One region of the Ruegeria sp. YTSA072 genome, then DNA from elsewhere that is predicted to be linked to it. Evidence: riboswitches for the same ligand, from Rfam matches in the RefSeq annotation. Region 1 holds a riboswitch; each other region holds the start of a gene.
What was found. A riboswitch is a leader RNA that binds a small molecule or an ion and turns the genes downstream of it on or off. The one in region 1 is predicted to bind cobalamin.

Region 1 (2,194 bases):
GAATACCCCAAGGTCGGAGCAATATCCAAAACCGACTCGTCGTTCGAAATGTTCAATATGTCCAGAATCTTAGCCAGGGTCCGCGGCTCCAACATGCAGCGCCCATCACCCAGTTCGATCAATCCCTCGACATATGCCGCTTCGCGCTGCGCGTCCGGCACGAAATTCTCGCGCTTGACGGTCAGCATCGCGTCTATGATGGGAAATTTCGTGACATCAGAAGGACGTATCTGCGTATCGACCATCGTCCGGCGGCGGGCTGCGAAATCTGTCATTGGATCGCTCATCTTGCTCCCTTGGGTGATTGAGTTCTGCCACATCCTTGAAAAACCGGCAACGGCCCAGACACGGAAACTTTCCAATCTTCACAAGATACAACGTCGCAACCAAAGACTAAGTTGGCACCCGGCCCTGAAATTTACGCTCCCCCCTCTGGACGCTCCTGTCGAAAGCTGCTAAAACGCCGATCACACCACGGCAAGTATTTGATTTTACTTGAAAAGGCGAGTTGGCGGAGTGGTGACGCAGCGGATTGCAAATCCGTGTACACCGGTTCGATTCCGGTACTCGCCTCCATTTATTTCCAAGCACTTAGCTTTCTGCGCTGATTTCGCAATTTCGGACGCCTAAAGTTCAGTATCAGATGCATGTTGCGATTGCGGGTCCAGCGATTCCATTTACACAACCGCACTACCTGATTGCCAAACCGAGAAACGCTCAATCATCTGCGACGGCCGGGCTGAATTGCGCCTGGCTCGCGTGAACGGATCGCATCGGATGCCGCTGACTGACTTCGGCAAGTCGCTTTTCTGACGTAGCGGGTTTTCAATCCCCAGTCGTGCTTGACAAGCCCCCTGCCCGTGCCGCATGTCGCATGCGTTGGTGTCCATCCTCGGATGGATGAAAAGGGAATGTGCCAGCGGTTATTCCGCCAAGCACAGCCGCCCCCGCGACCGTGACCGGAGAGGGTGCCCAAAGCCACTGGCCTAATAGGCCGGGAAGGCGGGACATCCGACAGAGGCTCGCCTCTGACATCCGCAAGCCGGGAGACCTGCCAGCACCCGAAGTTGAAACCGGGCGGGGTGTTCCGGTGTCGGGTCCATGTGCAGACGCGTGGCCCGCATGAAACCCCGTCCCCCGTATAAAGGATGAGGGGGATGAGAGACGTGACCGAGACCGCACCAGTCGAGTTGCTGGTCTGTACGACATGCCGCCGTGGGTTACCTATCGAAGATGACGCCCAGCGACCCGGCACTTTGCTGCATAAAGCACTTGAAAAGGCTGGCTTGCCGGACGGCGTCGACCTGAAACCGGTGGAATGTCTGTCGAACTGTGATCAGGGATGCTCGATCGTTTTGCGTGGCGGCCCGTCCCGATGGACCTTCGTTTATGAAAACCTCGACGAGACCAACCATGTCGAGACCATCGTCGAAGGCGTCACCAAGTATCTGGCCGCTGAAGACGGTCTGGTGAAATGGCGCGAACGCCCCGAACATTTCCGCAAAAACTGTGCGGCCCGCATTCCCCCGATTGGAGCCCTGAAATGAGCAACCTTGAAAAACTCCCCGTCACTGTGATCACCGGCTTTCTGGGCTCGGGCAAAACCACGCTGGTAAAGCACCTGATGCAGAACCCGCAGGGCAAGCGCCTGGCCGTTATCGTCAACGAATTCGGCGACGTGGGTGTAGATGGCGATATCCTGAAATCCTGCGCCATTCCGGATTGCCCGGCGGAAAACATCATGGAACTAGCCAATGGCTGCATCTGCTGCACAGTAGCCGATGATTTCATCCCGACCATTGAGGCGCTGATGGCGCTGGAACCGCGCCCCGATCACATCCTGATCGAAACGTCTGGACTGGCGCTACCAAAACCGCTGCTAAAAGCGTTTGATTGGCCAGATATCCGCTCGAAAATTACCGTCGATGGCGTGATCGCTTTGGCCGATGCTGAGGCCGTCGCTGCAGGTCGTTTCGCCCCTAACGTCGAAGCCGTGGACGCCCAGCGCCTGGCTGACGACTCGATCGACCACGAAACGCCTCTGTCCGAGGTGTTTGAGGACCAGATCTCGTGCGCCGACATCATCCTGCTGACAAAACCCGATCTGGCCGGTCCGGAAGGCGTTGCCAAAGCCAAAGAGGTCATCGCGACTGAGGCTCCGCGCCCGCTGCCCGTGGTTGAGGTAGCCGAAGGC
Region 2 (2,194 bases), on a different contig from region 1:
TTGCCCGGCAGGTATCCCAATGCCTTAACCAGCAATGGCGGGTGGGCATACCAGAACATTGTCGCCAGTGCGCGATACGGCCAGGGGTGGTCGGATACCGTCACCAAACCTGAACAGACACAGATCATTCGGTCGATCTGTTCAATATCGGGCTGAATTGGCCCCAGCATTCCACCAACCGAATGGCCAATGCTCCACTGCTGGGCGGCGGGAAATCTGCGCCGCATTTCAGCGCGGGCAGCTGGCATGTCGATCAACGCCCAGTCAGCCATCGTGGCCTGCGAATCGCGCAGGCGCCTCCGTAGAGAGTGGCCAAAATCGCGATAGTCATAGGTCAGACAGGCCATACCCTGTTCTTCCACCAACCACCGCGCAAAATGCTGGTAATAGTCGCGCGGTACGCCTGTGGCTGCATGGACTACAACCGCCACATCAGGTGCCGAGGCAGGCATATACAGCCGAGCCGACAGTTCGGCGTCTCCGGCAGAAAACGTGAAATCTTCGGTCAAAACGACCGGAGTGTTGTCCAACATGGTGCCCTCGCAAGCATCTGAACTATTCGGTTCACATATGGCATATCCGCGCTTTTGCGCGACTAGAGTCAACAGATTTTCAAAGTGACCAAGCGTCCACTTGAACGATGGAAAACAGCCCGCTTGACTCAAGCCACCTACAACCGCTAGCGATGAGGTGATGGTTCTCGTCCTTATATTGGGGCGGGATGAAAAGGGAACTCGGTGCGGTCCAGCCCGGCAATGCCGGAACGGACCAAGGCCGCGACTGCCCCCGCAACTGTAAGCGGTAAGCAATGCCGAAATACCACTGGCCGAAAGGCTGGGAAGGTCGGCAAAGCAAAGACCCGCAAGTCAGGAGACCTGCCATCAAAGTAAAAACCGAAACTCGGGCGGGGTGTCCGGGCAGGTCTTCAGTACGCTGAGTTCCCTGTTCCACGTCCCCCGCTCACCGCGCGGAGGGCGCATTATGATCTGGAAGACAACGACCCACGAGTTCACCGCCACCCTGTGCCAGAAAACGGGGAAAACCTGCCCCGCATTGGCACAAATGGCTCGGGCCTTGGCCGAGGCGATGGCAACAGCACAACCAATGACGACCAGCGAATTTGAGGTGGACGGGTCCAGCGAACTGACCCATTGCGATGAGGGTTGCACCGCACGGTTTCGCGCCAGCCCGGCCCGGATCAGGGTCTATTGCGGGGCAAACACAGGCGACTCAGCCGACACGTTGGACGAATACGCCGATATGATGTTCGGCCCTGACTTTTCCACTCTGCCTGCTGGTGTTTTGGCGGCCTTGCCTTGCGCCATGCTTCAGGCATCGGCCCTTGCACCGCGTCCATCGCATCAGGTTGTTCAACAAGCCACGGCCTGATCCTAGTTCACTGATCGCTCTGGGCCGGTTTCATGGCCCAGGCCATCTGCTCATCCGTTTCCACCGCGCATGGTCGGGCCAAGCGCAGCCGGTTTAGCGCGTGGTTTGGATCTTCACCGCTTTCCACCATGAGCCTCAGCGCGACCATCCCCGACCGCCCACAACCGCCCCGGCAATGCACCAGCACGCGTCCACCGTCGGACAGAACCTGCCGGGCGGCTGCGCTGGCTTGGGGCCAAAGAGTTTCGATTGGCAGGGGCGGTGTGCCGAAATCCTCGACCGGAAGATGCACCCAGGTCGCGGACCTGCTTTGAACGTCTCGACCAAAACCGCCTGCGCCGACCTGCTGCATCTCGGCCTCGGTGGTCATTGAAATCACCAGATCGGGGTTCCAGTCCTGTATCACCCTCAGATCATCCACATACCCACCGCCGCCGCCAGGCAAGGGGGACAGCGCCAAGGTGCCTGAGCCAACAGGCAGCGCGTAGATTGCAAATTTTGCCAAAGCTTATGCTCCCACTGCCACCGACCCACCCGATTTTGAAAGCCGGTTTATCCCGCTTACAGACGCCGTCCAAACCGAAATTCCACGAAGCCTGCTGTGGACGCGGGCGGCCCGGGTCTCTACGCTGCATTTCTGACACGAATCTGACAGAGCAGACATGACCGAAACGCCCAGCCCCGCCTATCAGGTTCTTGCCCGCAAGTACCGCCCCGAAACCTTTGCAGATCTGGTTGGACAGGACGCAATGGTACGCACGCTGAAAAACGCGTTCGAAGCGGATCGGATCGCGCAGGCCTTTAT
Region 3 (2,194 bases), on a different contig from region 1:
GCTGGCGTTCCCCGCCGGATAATACGGCCATCCGCTTGTCAGCGAGGGCAACCAGTCCGGTCAGATTCAGGATGCGGTCCAATTCCAGGGCGTGCTCAGCCGCAGATCGGTCAGCGCGGATTGGGATTTGCCCAAGGGCCACGTAGTCGCGCAGAAACAAACGCCCGTCCGGCGATTCTTGCTGACTGACTACGGCGATTATTCGGGCGCGGTCCATCGCCGAAAGCTGCCGAAGGCTGCGCCCCTTTACCAAAACGTCCCCCAGCACAATCTCTTCACCGCCGCACAAAAGATTCAGCAGCGTTGTCTTACCCGCACCGTTTGGGCCGGCAATTGCCAGAGTGGCCCCTTCATTCAGTTCGAAGTTGATGTTTTGCAGCAGTACGTCGCCGTTCAGGGCGTAATACTCCAGCCCGCGCGCCTCAAGGAAAGCTCCGCAGGTCATGCGCTTGTCTCCACTTTTAGCCGCGGCAGGCGCGCCAGAGTCTTTTCAAGAAGGGCAGGCGGGCGCTGCGTTGCGCTGGTCCACCCATCCGCGATGCGATGGTATTGATGTGCAAATTCGGCCAAAGCATCCACGTCCTCAGCCGATTGGATGTCACCGAAAAGGTACCGCGCTTTGTCGAATGCCTGAAACCCGACGGTTGTGGGACGACCGCAACCGGCCATACAGGAAACGCTGCGGATGCCAAAACTGGATGGAAGCTTGCTTGCAAGCGCAGCGCGCAATGAATCCGCCCGGTCAGAACTCTCGCAGGTCTCGCAAATCAGAAGGAAATGATCAGGACTGATCGACATGGCCCACTCCGCCTGTTGCCAAGCGCGGGCAGAAGGTGCCAATCATGTCATCACGTCTTAGACGTGTCATAAAGCCTCCTTCCAGGACGCCCCGCCCCGGGTTGGTTGAACATCGGATGGTAGGTCTCCTGACTTGCGGGTCGTGGCTTGGCCATCCTTCCCGACCCATTTGTGGTCAGTGGGTATTTGGCGTCGCTCACCGCTTACAGTTGCGGGGGCAGTCACGGACTTAGCGCTTGTTGGCAACCTCACCGTATTCCCTTTTCATCCCGTGGCGAACCATAGGGAACCATCGCGGTGATGCTTGCCCGAGTTCCGAATTTGGGTCAAGCGATAATCCGCGCCACCCCACGCACAGAGGTCATTTGTCATTTGCCAATGATCTGACTACGCTGCGTTGCAGAAATGTAGCAACAAAGGTGGATATGTTCTGGTTCCGGGGGGCCGCACATCCAATGTTTGAAACAACGAACACGCATTCAAAAACAAAGCCGGACGAGATGAAAATTCAAGAAAACAGAACCTATTCTCAACTGAAGGTGGGCGACAAGGCGCAGGTCACCCGATTGTGCACCGTGGACGACTTGTACGCGTTTGCCTCGGCTTCGGGTGACCACAACCCGCTGAATCTGGCGGCCTATGACGGTGATGGAGATGGGCGCCCCGAGGCTGTCGCTCCCGCTTTGTGGCCTGCTGGTCTGGTGGCCGCAGTCATTGGGAACATCTTGCCGGGGGCCGGTACGCAAACACGTCGGGCGGATCTGAGTTTTCATGCTTCGGTTTTGGCAGGCGAAGAACTGACTGCCTTTGTGGCTGTTACAGAAAAGTGTGAAGACGGCGACCTGACCTGTTCCGCCGAAGTGCGCCGGGTCGGGGATGACGCATTGATCCTAAGCGGCACCGTACAGGTCACGCCACCGTCGCGGCATTTGACCTTCGACTCGGTCGAGGTACCGGGACTGATCGTTCAGCGTCACCGGCACTTCGACGCTTTGTTGGAAAAGGCACGTCCTCTGGACCCGATGGCCACAGCGATCGTCGCCCCGGAAGAGCCGAATTCGCTAGGCGGGGCATTGCTCGCGTTGGAAAACGGCATCATTACTCCGATTTTGGTGGGCGACCCGGACAAAATCACCGCCGCTGCCGCCCAGCTTGGGGCCGATTTGTCCGGAGTTGAAATCATTGAAGCGCGAGACCACGAAGTGGCCGCCCAACGCGCGGTCGGACTGGTCGTTGAAGGTAAGGCCCGGATGCTGATGAAGGGTCATTTGCACACGGATGTCTTGTTACGCGCCGTTCTTCGCCGCGAAAACGGCCTGAGGACCGGGCGACGCTTGTCGCATGTGTTCGTTATGGATGTGCCGGGCATGTCCCGGCCCATCATGGTTACTGATGC

Region 2: it holds a riboswitch for cobalamin, as region 1 does, so the genes downstream of both, AC2FIB_RS13885 (hypothetical protein) here and AC2FIB_RS10630 (DUF1636 family protein) in region 1, are expected to answer to the same signal.
Region 3: it holds a riboswitch for cobalamin, as region 1 does, so the genes downstream of both, AC2FIB_RS08430 (DUF1636 family protein) here and AC2FIB_RS10630 (DUF1636 family protein) in region 1, are expected to answer to the same signal.

The regions. Positions count from the first base shown of each region.
Region 1 is NZ_JBXWNI010000005.1:49,851-52,044, forward strand. Features, by position in the region: gene AC2FIB_RS10620 (protein-L-isoaspartate O-methyltransferase family protein) at 1-275, opposite strand, end outside; tRNA gene AC2FIB_RS10625 (tRNA-Cys) at 503-576, shown strand; cobalamin riboswitch at 864-1,073, shown strand; gene AC2FIB_RS10630 (DUF1636 family protein) at 1,158-1,547, shown strand; gene cobW (cobalamin biosynthesis protein CobW) at 1,544-2,194, shown strand, end outside.
Region 2 is NZ_JBXWNI010000007.1:145,290-147,483, reverse strand. Features, by position in the region: gene AC2FIB_RS13890 (alpha/beta hydrolase family protein) at 1-533, opposite strand, end outside; cobalamin riboswitch at 678-897, shown strand; gene AC2FIB_RS13885 (hypothetical protein) at 982-1,389, shown strand; gene AC2FIB_RS13880 (protein-tyrosine phosphatase family protein) at 1,397-1,894, opposite strand; gene AC2FIB_RS13875 (DNA polymerase III subunit gamma/tau) at 2,052-2,194, shown strand, end outside.
Region 3 is NZ_JBXWNI010000003.1:377,172-379,365, reverse strand. Features, by position in the region: gene AC2FIB_RS08435 (ABC transporter ATP-binding protein) at 1-445, opposite strand, end outside; gene AC2FIB_RS08430 (DUF1636 family protein) at 442-798, opposite strand; cobalamin riboswitch at 900-1,105, opposite strand; gene AC2FIB_RS08425 (bifunctional enoyl-CoA hydratase/phosphate acetyltransferase) at 1,299-2,194, shown strand, end outside.